One region of the Paenibacillus sp. SEL1 genome, then DNA from elsewhere that is predicted to be linked to it. Evidence: riboswitches for the same ligand, from Rfam matches in the RefSeq annotation. Region 1 holds a riboswitch; the other holds the start of a gene.
What was found. Region 1 has a riboswitch for glycine ahead of ACYCSE_RS03055 (alanine/glycine:cation symporter family protein). Riboswitches for the same ligand answer to the same signal wherever they lie in the genome.

Region 1 (3,684 bases):
ACGTATCGCATTGATTACTTGCGTCAGCATATTGCCCAAATAAAGGAAGCGATTGCCGACGGTGTTGATCTGCTTGGCTACACCAGCTGGGGTCCTATCGACCTTGTGAGCATGTCTACTTCTGAAATGTCCAAGCGCTACGGATTTATTTACGTTGATCTGGATGATGACGGTAACGGAACGCTCAAACGCTCCAAAAAGGACTCATTTAACTGGTATAAAAATGTGATAGCAACCAATGGTGAAGAATTGTAATTCCATATCATCTCGGGCGGATATAGCAGAAGACATCCTAAGGATGAAATTTGCTGTACCCGCTTTTTTGATAGACATAATAATATTTCAGAGGGCTTCACAAACTTTTCACTTGTAATAAGCTGAAAGTTTTCTGTATAATGAATAAAAATTTCATATGTCTGGTTGATGTTTGCGGGAGATGGAACGAAAGTTCCGACCGAAGGGGCAAAACTCTCAGGTGCTTAGGCTGATTACAGCAACAAGCGGGGACCGTAAACGGACAGAACTCTGGAGAGACCCTTAATTGGGCGCCGAAGGTGCACCGCAGAGAACATCTGCTTAAACTCTCAGGCAAAAGGACAGAGACGCGAATAACCTGTGACAGGGAATACCCTAGGCTTTTTTATGAGCTATTAGAGGTAGTAACCTGCACAAGATGGTTGTATTTTTTCGTGCCTTTAACCTCTCCAGGAGTCGAATCAGCTGATTTGACTCTTTTTTGTTTTCTAATATGCTGGAGGAGCGGGTTGAAATGAATTTGGTACATGTATTAGAAACGATTGACAGCTGGATATGGGGAGCGCCGCTTCTTATTCTCGTAATGGGCACGGGGTTGTGGCTAACGATCCGTTTGAAGCTGCTTCAGGTTATTCGATTGCCTTTGGCGCTCAAGCTAATTGGTAAAGCGCCGGACGAAGGTAGTGGAGATGTAAGCAGCTTCGGAGCATTGAGTACGGCACTGGCAGCTACTGTAGGTACAGGAAGTATTGTTGGCGTGGCGACAGCAATCAAGCTGGGTGGGCCCGGTTCATTATTCTGGATGCTGGTTGCAGCTTTTTTCGGGATGGCAACCAAATATGCGGAAGGATTATTATCCGTTAAATACCGTGTTAAAGACCGGAACGGACAATTTTCGGGTGGTCCGATGTATTATATTGAAAACGGACTTGGCCGCCGTTTCAAGCCGCTGGCGATGTTGTTTGCCTTTTCTGGTGTTCTTGTAGCCCTATTTGGAATCGGTACTTTTCCGCAAGTAAAGGCTATCGTTTCTTCGACGGAAAGTAGCTTTGGAGTGCCAACGGTAGTTACAGCGATCATTATTTCCGTGTTAACGGCTGTTGTTACGATTGGAGGACTCAAAAGTATTGCCAAGGTATCCACAAAGATTGTTCCATTCATGTCGGGGCTCTATATCGTAGTTTGCTTAATTGTACTCATTAAGTTTGCAGGAGAGCTTCCTCATGCGATTGCTTTAGTATTACAAGGGGCCTTCTCGACCACATCTGCAACGGGTGGATTTGCCGGAGCGACGATTATGTTGGCGATGCGAAGCGGAGTTGCCAGAGGTATTTTTGCTAATGAAGCCGGTTTGGGAAGTGCGCCAATTGCAGCAGCAGCTGCTAAGACGAAATGGCCTGCAGAACAAGGGCTGATATCCATGACAGGCGTATTTATTGATACGATGATTATTTGTAATCTGACGGGATTTACGTTGCTGGTTACGGGAATATGGAGTGGAAATGACGATGGAGGTCTGATGACCCAGCATGCGTTTTCCAGTGCCTTTCCGGCTGGTGCAGAGCTCGTGACGATTAGCCTTATTTTATTTGCGTTCACAACGATACTTGGCTGGAATTACTACGGAGAACGTTGTGTTGAATATTTACTGGGTGTCAAATGGATTAAACCATACCGTTATCTGTTCATCGCACTTGTAGCAGGAGGTGCGTTCATCAAGTTGGAAGCCATTTGGCTGCTGGCAGATATCTTTAACGCAATGATGGCTTTCCCGAATCTGATTGCACTGCTTGGCTTATCGGGAATCGTAGTTGCAGAAACCCGAACCTATATGGATTCTCTGTATCCTAATAAGAAAAAGGGCATTCTTGCAGGTGCCAATGTAGGGGCTGCTATTCAAGTAGAAGAAAAGGGACAAACGGTTAATTCATAAATTCCAAAAGGGAGTGCCCTCAGCCATCACAGGCTTGAGGACACTCCCTTTTGAATGTTACAACGATGCACGCAAAATAGCTAAAATATCTTCTTGATTCAGCTTTTTATAATTACCAAATCCTCCGTACTCCATTTCACGGTCTGCAATGTCCGCGATTTTTTCCAATTGCTCATCATTAATATTGTAATCGGCCAGCGTAGAAGGGGCACCGAGACTTGTCCAGAATGCACTAAGACGGTCAATACCTTCCAAGGCGATTTCTCTATCTGTTTTACCTACGGTGTCTAAGTCAAACATGCTGAGCATCAGCCGCTTCATGCGTGCAGCATCCTGATCCACTGTATGTCTCATCCAGTTGGGAAACAGAATTGCCAGACCGCCAGCATGAGGAATATCATATACAGCGGATAATGCATGTTCAATCGTATGCGAAGCCCAGTCCCCGAAGTAGCCCATTTGCAGTGTTCCGTTAAGAGCAATCGTTCCGGCATATAAAATCGTTTCACGATGCTCGTAGTTGTGCAAATCCTCTAGCAGTTTAGGTGCAGTTTCGATCACGGTTTGCAGCACGGAAAAGCACATACGATCTTGCAACGGTGTATTTTTAACATTGTGAAAATACTGTTCAAACACATGGCTCATCATATCCACCATGCCATATACCGTCTGATCACGTGGCACAGAGAAGGTGTTTTTTGGGTCCAGAATCGAAAATTTCGGATGCGTCACCGCGCTGCCCCATACGTATTTTTCGTTCGTTTCCCAGTTGGTGATGACAGAATCCGGATTCATTTCTGAACCGGTGGCGGCGAGTGTGAGGATGGTGCCGAATGGTAGAGCCTCGGTCGGCATGTGCTTTTTGTTGATAATATCCCACACATCGCCGTCATATTTAGCCCCTGCTGCGATGGCTTTGGTGCAATCAATAACGCTTCCGCCGCCTACTGCAAGTAAGAAGTCGATGTTTTCATTTCGGCAAATGTCGATGCCCTTCTTAACGGTGGACAAGCGCGGATTCGGCTCTACGCCGGACAATTCATGAATGTTAAGATGTAGCGGCTCTAACGCGTTTAATACCTGGTCATACAGACCATTTCGCTTGACACTTCCGCCTCCGTATATCAGTAAAATATTTTTGCCATAATTCAGCAGCTCCTGCTGCAGTTCTCCAATTTGATTGTCTCCAAATATTAATTTGGTGGGGTTATAATATGTGAATTTGTTCATCTGGAAAGTTCCCCTCAGTTCATAGTTCATGTTCAAATCGTAAATCGCTTAACCTGATTGCCTGTTGGATACCTAACTTCATCATGTAAGCTATTTGAAATGACGATTAACCATTATACATGAAATGAATAAGGGAATTCAAGTAAATCTAATCTTTGACCGCTCCAGCGGCAAGATCGGAAATAAACTGGCGGCTAATGAAAAGAAACAAAATAATAAGTGGCAGTACAGCCAGCAGGGTGCCCGCAATGACCATCGCATAATCC
Region 2 (3,684 bases), 160 kb from region 1:
TGGATGACAGACGGAATATGATGATCATAAATTCCTGCGCCAAGAAAGCTGGCATGTGTGTCTGTATTGGCGTTGTGTCCAGCCAGCTCGGCCAAGTGGCGGGTTAAGGCTCTCTCGTCGAGTCGAGAAGAAAGAGGGAGTTCCCCTTGATATCGAATGGCCTCTGGAATGTCACTGAATAAATCATCGATGGATGAAATGCCGACCACACGCAGCATTTCGGTTTGATCCTGTTCAGTCATAGGGAGATAACGATGCTGCTTCATAGGTTCTGGCTCCTTTCGAAAAGCAAAATTTAAATCGTAAATTAGCTAATAAAAAAGTGTGAGATGGAAAACCCAGAAGTTCATATCTGACATGTTTGCTTTATTGAAATGAAGAGAGTTTAAGATCAGCGCGGACGTTTATAAAAGGGGGCTGCCACCACCTCGGCACGCAGGCGTTTGCCACGAATCTCAACCTCCAGCGGTGTGGAGAGGGCGCTAAAACGACTGTCTACCAAGGCGAGGCCGAGATTACGCTTCAAGGTGGGCGACTGAGTCCCCGTTGTGACCTCACCGATGTGTTGTCCTTCTGCGAATACCGGGTAATGGGCGCGTGGGATACCGCGATCCATCATTTCCAGCCCGATCAATTTGCGAGGAATCCCTTGATCTTTCTGACGTTGCAGTGCTTCTCTACCGATAAAATCTCCTTTATTCAGCTTGACGAAGAACCCTAGACCGGCTTCGAGTGGTGAAATCGTGGCAGATAACTCCTGTCCGTACAGCGGCAACCGTGCCTCAAAGCGTAGGGTATCCCGAGCACCAAGTCCAGCGGGAATCAGCCCATACGACTCACCGGAACGAAGCAAACCCTCCCATATGGCTGTTGCTTCCGCGGCAGGTACGTAAAATTCAAAACCGTCTTCACCCGTATATCCGGTTCGTGAGACGAGTGCTTTTGCTCCGAACAATGGCACATTCTCATGGAAGCGGAAAGATGCCAGATTCGTAATGTCCGTATCTGCCACGGCTGCGGCAATACGTGCTGCTTCCGGTCCTTGCAACGCCAGCAATGCTATCGCATCAGACACATTCTCCATGTGAACGGATGCAGGCATATGGCGAATTAGCCAATCCCAATCCTTATCGATGTTAGAGGCGTTCACAACGAGCATGTAGCGCTCCGGTCCTTTGCAGTAAACAAGCAGGTCGTCTACTACCCCTCCATCGGGGTAACACAGGAGTGAATATTGTGCCTGACCTGGTTCCAACTGGCTGACATCATTCGTGGTCATCCTTTGCAGAAAAGCTTCGGCCTCTTTGCCTTCAACCAAAAATTCGCCCATATGCGATACATCGAATAAACCCGCACGTTGCCGGACGGCCTCATGCTCCTTTTGAATGCCGCTAAACTGAACGGGGAGCTCCCAGCCGCCAAAGTCAATACAACGAACCCCAGACTGCGTCCCGTAGGACGAATATAGCGGTGTTTTTCGCAAATTAGTCATTTTTCCACTCCTATCCGGTGTGATCGGCTAAACAAAAAAGACAGGCCGAAAAAAACGTATAGACGGCAGTCTACACTCTTTTTTCAGCTCTGTCCTTGATACCAGAAAGTTACCCCGGTATGTACCGGGTTTCCCCTTGGGTGATCCGCTCCAATAGCGAATGCTCTCCAGAGATGCGTCCGGCAGAGGTCCTTTTGCCTGAGAGATTCACCTGCAATGCAGGCTTACTCCTTCGGCGCTACCTTCGGGATCAACAGTATATTACCTGGCTTTGCAGATAACAACTTGATCCGATTCGCGTGAACTTATGTTTCATAAGCCGCAACAGCTATGCGAATCTTTTTAGCAGTCTCTCCCTCCGCGTTCATCCGCGTTTGCAGTTGTCGGGGTGTTTCCCAAAGCATTTGCTATAACCCATTAATACGCAAATTCATTCAAAATGTCAATAAAAATGTCATCAAAAACAATAGAAAAAACATTTAATATATAAATAAGGATATGTAAGCGTTTGTTATAAGCTATCATATTTTTATATAGTACGCCATATGAGGTGATATGAAGTATTTTTGTTAGTATTATTGACATGAGTGTTCTTGTTGTCATAATCTTAACCTGTCTAATACAGGTGAGCAAAAGCGATTTTATTCATATGGAAGTGAGGGGAACAGGATGAGTGAAGTAAAGCAGCAACTTTGGTATACAGACGAACATGAGTGGGTTCAGCGCACAGCGGATGGGACGTTGCGGATTGGTATTACAGACTTTGCACAGCATCAACTGGGTGATATTGTTTTTGTAGAATTACCTGAGGTGGGAGTAACGATTGAGCAGGGAGCGGAGATCGGTACGATTGAATCGGTGAAGACGGTATCCGACCTTTTTGCTCCGGTGACGGGAACCGTATTAAAAGTGAATGAAGCGCTGGAAAGTACGCCTGAGCTAGTGAATGAATCTCCCTATGAAAAAGGTTGGATGATCGAAGTAGAGATGGGTAAAGATGTGGAGGAAGCATTGGGCAAGCTACTGTCTGCGGATCAATACGAGCAGTTGATTTCCGATGAGCAGTAATGGAGCAATGTAGTATGGAATAAGAGTGTTATTTGTCTGCTGATTTTTGTATACAACAGTCGCTATGATTTGACATAGCGGCTATTTTTTTGTCTTTTTTCAGACGTAATTACGTGTTTTATTCTGATGTAGAGGGTTGTCCCTATAGTAAGAATCATACATAATCCAGCACGGTTTTTCGACTATTTTCTATAGCTACAGGTCATATTAAGAAGAATTATGCAGGTATAATACCTTCTCGGATAATTTAAATTTAAATGTTGTCATCAACGTTCATGACGAAAGTACGTTTTCATTTCGTTGATGAAGATAGCGCTGTCATTTAGTATGAATTTTAAGAAAAGGTAGTGATGCTTACCTACAAGGAGGATTTGAATATGAGTACATTGGACGCAAAGCCAAGTTCAAAAGGAGGCACTCGTGTCGCCGTACAGCGTTTTGGCCGTTTTCTTAGCGGTATGGTTATGCCCAATATGGGAGCCTTTATCGCGTGGGGATTGATTACGGCACTCTTTATTCCGACCGGGTGGTTCCCGAACGAAGGTTTTGCACAACTGGTTGATCCGATGAAAAATTATTTGCTGCCGCTGCTGATTGGTTACACGGGAGGCACGATGATTCACGGACAACGTGGAGGTGTGATTGGTGCCATTATGACGATGGGTGTCATAGTGGGAGCCGATATCCCGATGTTCCTAGGCGCGATGGTCGCTGGTCCGCTGGCTGCGTGGATATTGAAGAAGTTCGACAAGGCCATTGAAGGCAAAGTCAGATCAGGCTTTGAAATGCTGGTCAATAATTTTTCGGCCGGGATTATCGGTGCCATTCTAGCACTGCTTGCCCATGTGGCGATCGGCCCGGTTGTACAAATGATCAGTCAAGTGTTGTCGGCAGGGGTACAGTTCCTCGTGAACGCAGGGCTATTGCCGCTTGTCAACCTCATTATTGAGCCCGGAAAAGTATTATTTTTAAACAACGCGCTGAATCACGGAGTATTAAGTCCGATTGCGTTGGAGGAAGCTGCAAGAACAGGGAAATCCGTACTGTTCATGCTGGAATCCAACCCTGGGCCGGGGCTCGGTATTTTGCTGGCCTACTGCCTGTTCGGTAAAGGCTCTGCGAAG

Region 2: another riboswitch for glycine. It lies ahead of gcvT (glycine cleavage system aminomethyltransferase GcvT); the one in region 1 lies ahead of ACYCSE_RS03055 (alanine/glycine:cation symporter family protein).

Annotation. Positions count from the first base shown of each region.
Region 1 is NZ_CM137723.1:673,924-677,607, reverse strand. Features, by position in the region: partial or broken gene ACYCSE_RS03060 (glycoside hydrolase family 1 protein) at 1-255, shown strand, start outside; glycine riboswitch at 421-497, shown strand; glycine riboswitch at 516-610, shown strand; gene ACYCSE_RS03055 (alanine/glycine:cation symporter family protein) at 770-2,188, shown strand; gene ACYCSE_RS03050 (iron-containing alcohol dehydrogenase) at 2,246-3,418, opposite strand; gene ACYCSE_RS03045 (carbohydrate ABC transporter permease) at 3,567-3,684, opposite strand, start outside.
Region 2 is NZ_CM137723.1:513,025-516,708, reverse strand. Features, by position in the region: gene gcvPA (aminomethyl-transferring glycine dehydrogenase subunit GcvPA) at 1-266, opposite strand, end outside; gene gcvT (glycine cleavage system aminomethyltransferase GcvT) at 392-1,492, opposite strand; glycine riboswitch at 1,669-1,767, opposite strand; gene gcvH (glycine cleavage system protein GcvH) at 2,162-2,560, shown strand; gene ACYCSE_RS02310 (PTS mannitol transporter subunit IICB) at 2,938-3,684, shown strand, end outside.